3 regions of the Gracilibacillus thailandensis genome follow, and region 1 is predicted to be linked to each of the others. Evidence: riboswitches for the same ligand, from Rfam matches in the RefSeq annotation. Region 1 holds a riboswitch; each other region holds the start of a gene.
The links. A riboswitch is a leader RNA that binds a small molecule or an ion and turns the genes downstream of it on or off. The one in region 1 is predicted to bind S-adenosylmethionine.
Positions count from the first base shown of each region.

Region 2: linked by a shared signal. The riboswitch ahead of GH715_RS19795 (MetQ/NlpA family ABC transporter substrate-binding protein) and the one ahead of GH715_RS05835 (PLP-dependent aspartate aminotransferase family protein) in region 1 are both predicted to bind S-adenosylmethionine.
Region 3: linked by a shared signal. The riboswitch ahead of GH715_RS18070 (inorganic phosphate transporter) and the one ahead of GH715_RS05835 (PLP-dependent aspartate aminotransferase family protein) in region 1 are both predicted to bind S-adenosylmethionine.

Region 1 covers NZ_WJID01000014.1:9,568-11,774, reverse strand. Annotated here, with positions in the region: gene cls (cardiolipin synthase) at 1-425, opposite strand, end outside; gene GH715_RS05840 (Hsp20/alpha crystallin family protein) at 508-963, opposite strand; SAM riboswitch class I at 1,118-1,229, shown strand; gene GH715_RS05835 (PLP-dependent aspartate aminotransferase family protein) at 1,305-2,207, shown strand, end outside.
Region 2 covers NZ_WJID01000093.1:6,703-8,909, forward strand. Annotated here, with positions in the region: gene GH715_RS19790 (iron-containing alcohol dehydrogenase family protein) at 1-543, opposite strand, end outside; SAM riboswitch class I at 641-751, shown strand; gene GH715_RS19795 (MetQ/NlpA family ABC transporter substrate-binding protein) at 832-1,629, shown strand; gene GH715_RS19800 (methionine ABC transporter ATP-binding protein) at 1,648-2,207, shown strand, end outside.
Region 3 covers NZ_WJID01000072.1:14,752-16,958, forward strand. Annotated here, with positions in the region: gene GH715_RS18070 (inorganic phosphate transporter) at 1-1,065, opposite strand, end outside; gene cobA (uroporphyrinogen-III C-methyltransferase) at 1-8, opposite strand, end outside; SAM riboswitch class I at 1,192-1,292, opposite strand; SAM riboswitch class I at 1,455-1,557, shown strand; gene GH715_RS18075 (methionine biosynthesis PLP-dependent protein) at 1,632-2,207, shown strand, end outside.

The DNA.
Region 1 (2,207 bases):
GTCGCATTTTCGATATCTTCCAATAACGAATTAAACTTTCGATTGCCATCAGTAAATATGTTAACTTCGTTATCCTGTGAAAAGATGGCATCATTATTCCGTAAATGCAAGTAAAATAAATCTTTGTATTGATACATCCTAGGATCATTAATAAAGAAATCTCCATTTTCAATGTCTCGCAATTGATGCTGTACAGCGGTTTTGACACCTAGCTTGCTTTTGGTATCCCATGTAAAAATCGTTTTATTACTTAATTTCCGACCAAAAATAAGATATAAGATAAAACCAAAAATTGGGATGAACGTCAAGACCATAATCCAAGCCCATGTAGCAGTAGCATTTTTGCGCTCTAAAAAGATAATGGTTAAAGATAAAAGAATATTAAAAATTAAGATAAAACTAACGACTAGTTGTGTAATCTCCACATGAAGCCCTCCCTTCCCTTGACACCTTACACACTATAAATATAGCACAATTATGACCAAGCTAATAGCAATCGCTATCAGCTTAGTCGATCGTAATCGAATCATTGTCTTTTTTCGTTTTAGGACCTCTAATTTCTAACACTCCATTTTGGAAGCTTGCTTTGGCTGTTCTTTTATCAACTGCATATGGCAATGTAATGGTGCGCTCGTTACGATGCTGTCTTCTTTCCTTATGATAATAATGATACGATTCATCATACTGTTCGGTTTCCTCAAGATGATCTATCATTACTGTAATTTGATTACCAACTATACGCAGTTGTATTTGCTCTTTTTTTAGACCTGGCAAATCGACACGAACGATCCACTCTTGCTCTGTTTCAGCAACATCCACAGGAATTTGTTTTGGTACTTTTGCTTGTTCAAAAAAACTATCGATTGTTTCCATCACATTGCGTGTCGGTTTTTCGTAAAGAAACGCATCTAATTTCTTAATGAAGTCTTCTCCCCACTCTGGGATTCCACCTTTCTGTGCCATTTTGCTCACTCCTTTCTAATAAAATTCCCACTTTATTTTATGCATCTAGGTGACAAATGATCCTGTCGTTAATTTTTATTAATATTCTGATTTTTTATTGACGGTTTCCAATATATAACTTATAATAAGTACAATTGAATTGTATAAGTAGTAACTCTTATCTAGAGTGGCAGAGGGAATAGGCCCTATGAAGCCCGGCAACCGTCAGTTTGAACATCAAATTGAAAAGGTGCTAAATCCTACAGGTTCAACCTGAAAGATAAGAGGAGGACAACTAGTATTTTCAACCTCTTCTTACCTTTTGTTAAGAAGAGGTTTTTTATTTTTAAGGAGGGTACATAATGACAAATTCGTTCCAATTTCCAGGTAGTGAAACCAATCTATTACACGGAGGACAACAAGTAGACCCTGCAACAAATGCCCGTGCTGTTCCAATCTATCAAACTACGTCTTACGTATTTAATGATACGGAACATGCACAGAATTTATTTGCTTTAGCAGAAATGGGCAATATTTATTCTCGGATTATGAATCCTACAGTCGATGCGTTCGAACAACGTATTGCCCTGTTAGAAGATGGCGTAGCGGCAGTCGGGACAGCATCTGGTGCATCTGCTATCACGTTAGCTATTTTAAACCTTGCTAATGCAGGGGACGAAATTGTTGCAGATAGTAATTTATACGGTGGTACTTTCAATTTGTTTAACAAAACATTACCTAAATACGGTATTGACGTGAAATTTGTAGACGGAACAGATCCAGAAAATTTCCGAAATGCGATTACACCTAAAACAAAAGCAATTTTTGGTGAAGTAATTACAAACCCTAGTTTGAATGTATTTGATATTGAAGCTGTCGCTGATATCGCACATGAACAAGGTGTACCATTAATTATAGATAATACTTTCGCAACGCCATATGTATGTAAGCCGATCAGTTGGGGTGCTGATATCGTAGTACACTCCGCAACTAAATGGATTGGCGGCCATGGGACATCGATCGGTGGCATTGTCGTAGATAGCGGCAGATTTAATTGGAATAATGAACGATTCCCTGGCTTCACTGAACCTGATGAAACATATCACGGTATACGTTTTGGAATTGATATTGGACCACCTGCATTTGCCATTAAATTGCGGGTACAATTATTACGCGATATCGGTCCATCTTTAAGTCCACAAAATGCATTCTATTTCTTACAAGGACTAGAGACGTTACATTTACGTATTGAGCGCCATAGTGAG
Region 2 (2,207 bases), on a different contig from region 1:
AATTCCTGCACGGAGATAGGCTCTTGGTGAGTCCAAAATCACGTTAGGATCTACTAATAACATATAAGTGCTACTGTTGAAGATAATGTATTCTTGAAAGTTACCATTCTGATCATAGAAGACTGATAGTGGTGTCCATGGTGCGCAATTCGACGCTAACGTAGGTATTAAAATAGTTGGTAAGGTTAAACGGTCTCCACAAGCTTTGGCAATGTCTAATATTTTTCCGCCACCGATACCGATCACAGCTGTTGTTTCTGATTTAGTTAACTTTGCAATTCGCTCTACTTCATGGTGTGAACACTCTCCGTTATAAGCAATAAATTGGCAAGGTAATGCAGGGTCTGCAAAATATGTTTTTACTTTCGCCCATGATTGATCACCATGAATAACAAGTAGTTGGTTAAATTGATGTTGTTGTAACAAATCAAATAGATCATATAATAGCCCATTTCGGCATTGATAATAATTAGGGGCGCCTTTGATATGTAATGTGTCCATCTCTTCACCTCGATGATTGTGATATGGTAAGAAGTATGCCATTGGAACGAATAAGTGTCAATATATATCGAATTTTCTGAAAAAAAGGTTGACTTACATTCTGTAGTTCGCTATACTCGTTAGCATAAAATTTGAAAATTTCTTATCTAGAGCGGTGGAGGGACTGGCCCAATGAAACCCGGCAACCATCTATACTTCTATAGAAAGGTGCTAAATCCAGCAAACAGTTGAACTGTTTGGGAGATAAGAGAAAAACTATGAAAATAGGATTCTCTATCTCAAAAGAAGATAGGGATTTTTTAATGGAAAATTATATGAGGGGGATACAACATGAAGAAGCTTGTAGGATTTATTAGTGTAGCAATCATTCTTATTTTAGCAGCTTGTGGAGGAGAAAATGCAGATAGTGGTGGCACATTAGATGTCGGTGTAACGGCAGGACCACACGAAGATATTTTAAATCACGTAGCAGAATTGGCAGCAGATGAAGGATTAGAGATAGAAGTGCATGTCTTTAACGATTATGTGATGCCCAATACAGCTTTAGACGAAGGTGAACTTGATGCAAACATCTTTCAACACGAACCGTTTATGAATAATGCACGTGATGAAGGAGATTTAGACTTAGTTAAAGTAGCGGATACAGTAAATTTCCCAATGGGGATTTACTCTGACCAATATGCTAGTTTAGATGAATTGCAAGAAGGCGATAAGGTAGGATTACCAAACCACTCTTCAGGTGAGCCACGTGCATTAATGTTATTTGAAGATGCTGGTTTAATTACGTTACCAGAAGATGCAGATGTTACAGTATCTGTGAAGGATATACAAGATAACCCATTAAACTTGGAATTTGTACTACTAGAAGCATCACAAATTCCTAGACAATTAGGTGAGGTGCAAGTTGCGGCGATTAATACGAACTATGCACTAGAGAGTGGACGAGTGCCAACAGAGGATTCTCTTCACATGGAACCAAAAGACTCACCATGGGTAAACATTATAGCGACGAGAGAAGAGAATGTCGAAGATGAACAAATTAAACAATTAATTGATATTTATCGTTCAGAGGAAGTAAAACAATTTATCGAGGAGGACTTCGCAGGGTCAGTTGTTCCTTCATGGTAAGAAAGGGGCACATACAGCATGATTGAATTTAGAAACTTAACGAAAGTTTTTCAAGACAAGAAAAGAGAAGTTAAAGCCCTTCATAACGTATCACTAAAAGTGAAGGAAGGATCTATTTTTGGTGTAATTGGCTATAGTGGGGCTGGTAAAAGTACATTAGTCAGAATGGCCAATTTGTTAGAAAAGCCGACTTCTGGTCAAGTTTTATTTGAAGGTCACGATTTAACCAAGTTAAGTGGTAATCAATTAAATGAAGTAAGACAGCAAATGGGGATGATTTTTCAATCCTTTAATCTTTTAAAAACGGGTACAGTTTATGAGAATATTGCATTGCCTTTGAAGTTAACGGGCGTACCAAAATCGGATATTGATAAACGTGTAGAAAAGTATATTCAAATAGTAGGTTTGCAGGATAAGTTAAAGGCTTATCCTGCTCAACTATCTGGAGGACAGAAGCAACGTGTGGCAATAGCACGTGCATTAGCCCATGAACAGAAAGTATTATTATGTGATGAAGCTACAAGTGCACTTGATCCAGACACGACCGAAGCCATTTTAGAATTATTAAGCAAAATTAA
Region 3 (2,207 bases), on a different contig from region 1:
TTCCCCATGTTGATCCCATCCTTTTTTTGTATTAGCTTTTGTTGGTTTTTCTCGATATCTGACTAAAATATAAGTAGCAATAATGGCTAACGCTAACAGTATCACTTGATCAAAACTTTGATGAACCATTATTTCTGTTAAGCCAAAGGCAATCACTAATGATACGATTGGCGATGTAATCCATACTTTCGCTATTTGATGGATAATTTTTTGTTTCCAAACTTCTTTAAATTGTTTGCTGGCATTTATCCCGACTATCGCCGAAGTAGTTACCTGGGTCATCGGTATTGGAATACCTAATAAGGAGGCAACTACTACCAAACCTCCTGTTGCACCGGAAATCACAATACCATTTCCTAAAGTCAGTGAGGTAATCTTTTTGGCATTGGTTTCTAATACTCTGCCACCAAACAAAATACTACCTAATGCTACAATGAGCGCCATCAAAGGTAAACCCATTTCCATCGAAGTAATCCCTGCGCCTACTAACGGTCCTAATGCATTTGCTACATTATTCATACCAGCAGCTATCGCTTCAATTATACCAGTTAACAGTAATAAAAAAGTTAAAAGCTTTACTGGTGGCCGATAATTTATTTTATTATTTATTTTTTTTCTGATTTTTTCAAGACACAGTGTGATTAAAAAAGCCGCAACTGGTATAATGATCCAAAAAGCTATAATGAGTAATACCATTTGAAGATTCAGTTGTTGATAACTGAGGCCAACTCCAATGATAGCTCCCACTGTTACCTCGCTCGTGGATAACGGAATTCCAATATAATTCGTAATTAACAATGTAAAACCGGAAACAACTAAAATAATACAAGCAATTCTTACATCTAAAATTTCTTCGGAGATGATACCTTTTCCAAGCGTATTCGTAACATGCTGACCTCCAAGTATAGCACCCGTAACAGCACCTACTCCTGCGATGATTAACGCGTACTTACGTTGCTTGATTACTTTAGTGCCGTACGTAATACTCATGCTAGCTGCTGAACCGCTCGCTCCAATATTAAAGGCAAATAGACAAGCAGCTAATATCGCGATGATTGCTAACATCTCAGATCCCAACTTTCACCACTACAATAAAGTGGAATTATTTTTAGTATAAATATCCTATCCCAATAGGAAAACTTGGATTATAAATATAGAAAACTCCTACTTGACGATAAAGTAGGAGTTTTCCTCTTATCTGCCAAGTAATACCTGCTGGAAGTAGCACAGTGCTTTTTAGCCTGTTGCTGAGAATTCGCCGGGCCAGTTCCCTCCTTCTCTCTTGATAAGATCATATGTTATTTTCATTTTTTTCCACTGTTGATAATGTACATACTATAAGCCATTCTTTCATAATTGTCAATGGATTCCATATAAATATTTTTTTAAGATTTACCTTGTAATTACTTCCTTAATGTTGTATGATGTTTGTATTATATTTCCATAATTACAATATCTTATCGAGAGAGGTCTAGGGACTGGCCCGATGACACCTCAGCAACCAGCAATGCAATTGTATGGTGCTAAATCCAGACGGTATATTACCAAAGATAAGAGAATGCAACCTTAATCAAGGAGGTCTTCTACTTATCGAAGACCTCTTTTTTTTATTTTAGAAAGGATGGAGCAAAATGAACAATATCGAAACTACTCTTGCGCAAATAGGTAATCGGAAAGATCCGCGTACTGGTGCAGTAGAAGCACCTATTTATTTATCAACTGCATACCAACACCCATCTCTGGGACAGTCAACTGGTTATGATTACACACGGACAGCAAATCCTACACGGGAAATTGTAGAAGATGCGATTGCAACATTAGAAAAAGGGGCAAAAGGATACGCCTGTTCGTCAGGTATGGCTGCCATCCAACTTGTCTTCTCCTTATTCAAGCAAGATGATGAAATAATTGTAACCGAGGACATTTATGGTGGAAGTTATCGATTGTTTCAGCATTTTCAGGAATCTTATAACATCAAACCAGTATATGCAGATGTAGAAGAAATGGAGCAGTATATTAGCCCAAGAACGAAAGCTATTTTCATAGAATCACCAACTAACCCGCTTTTAATGGAAATTAATATCGAGAAATTAGCTACATTGGCAAAGAAGCATCAATTACTCTTTATTGTTGACAACACCTTTTACACACCTTATTTACAACAGCCCTTAACACAAGGGGCAGATATTGTGATTCATTCCGCTACC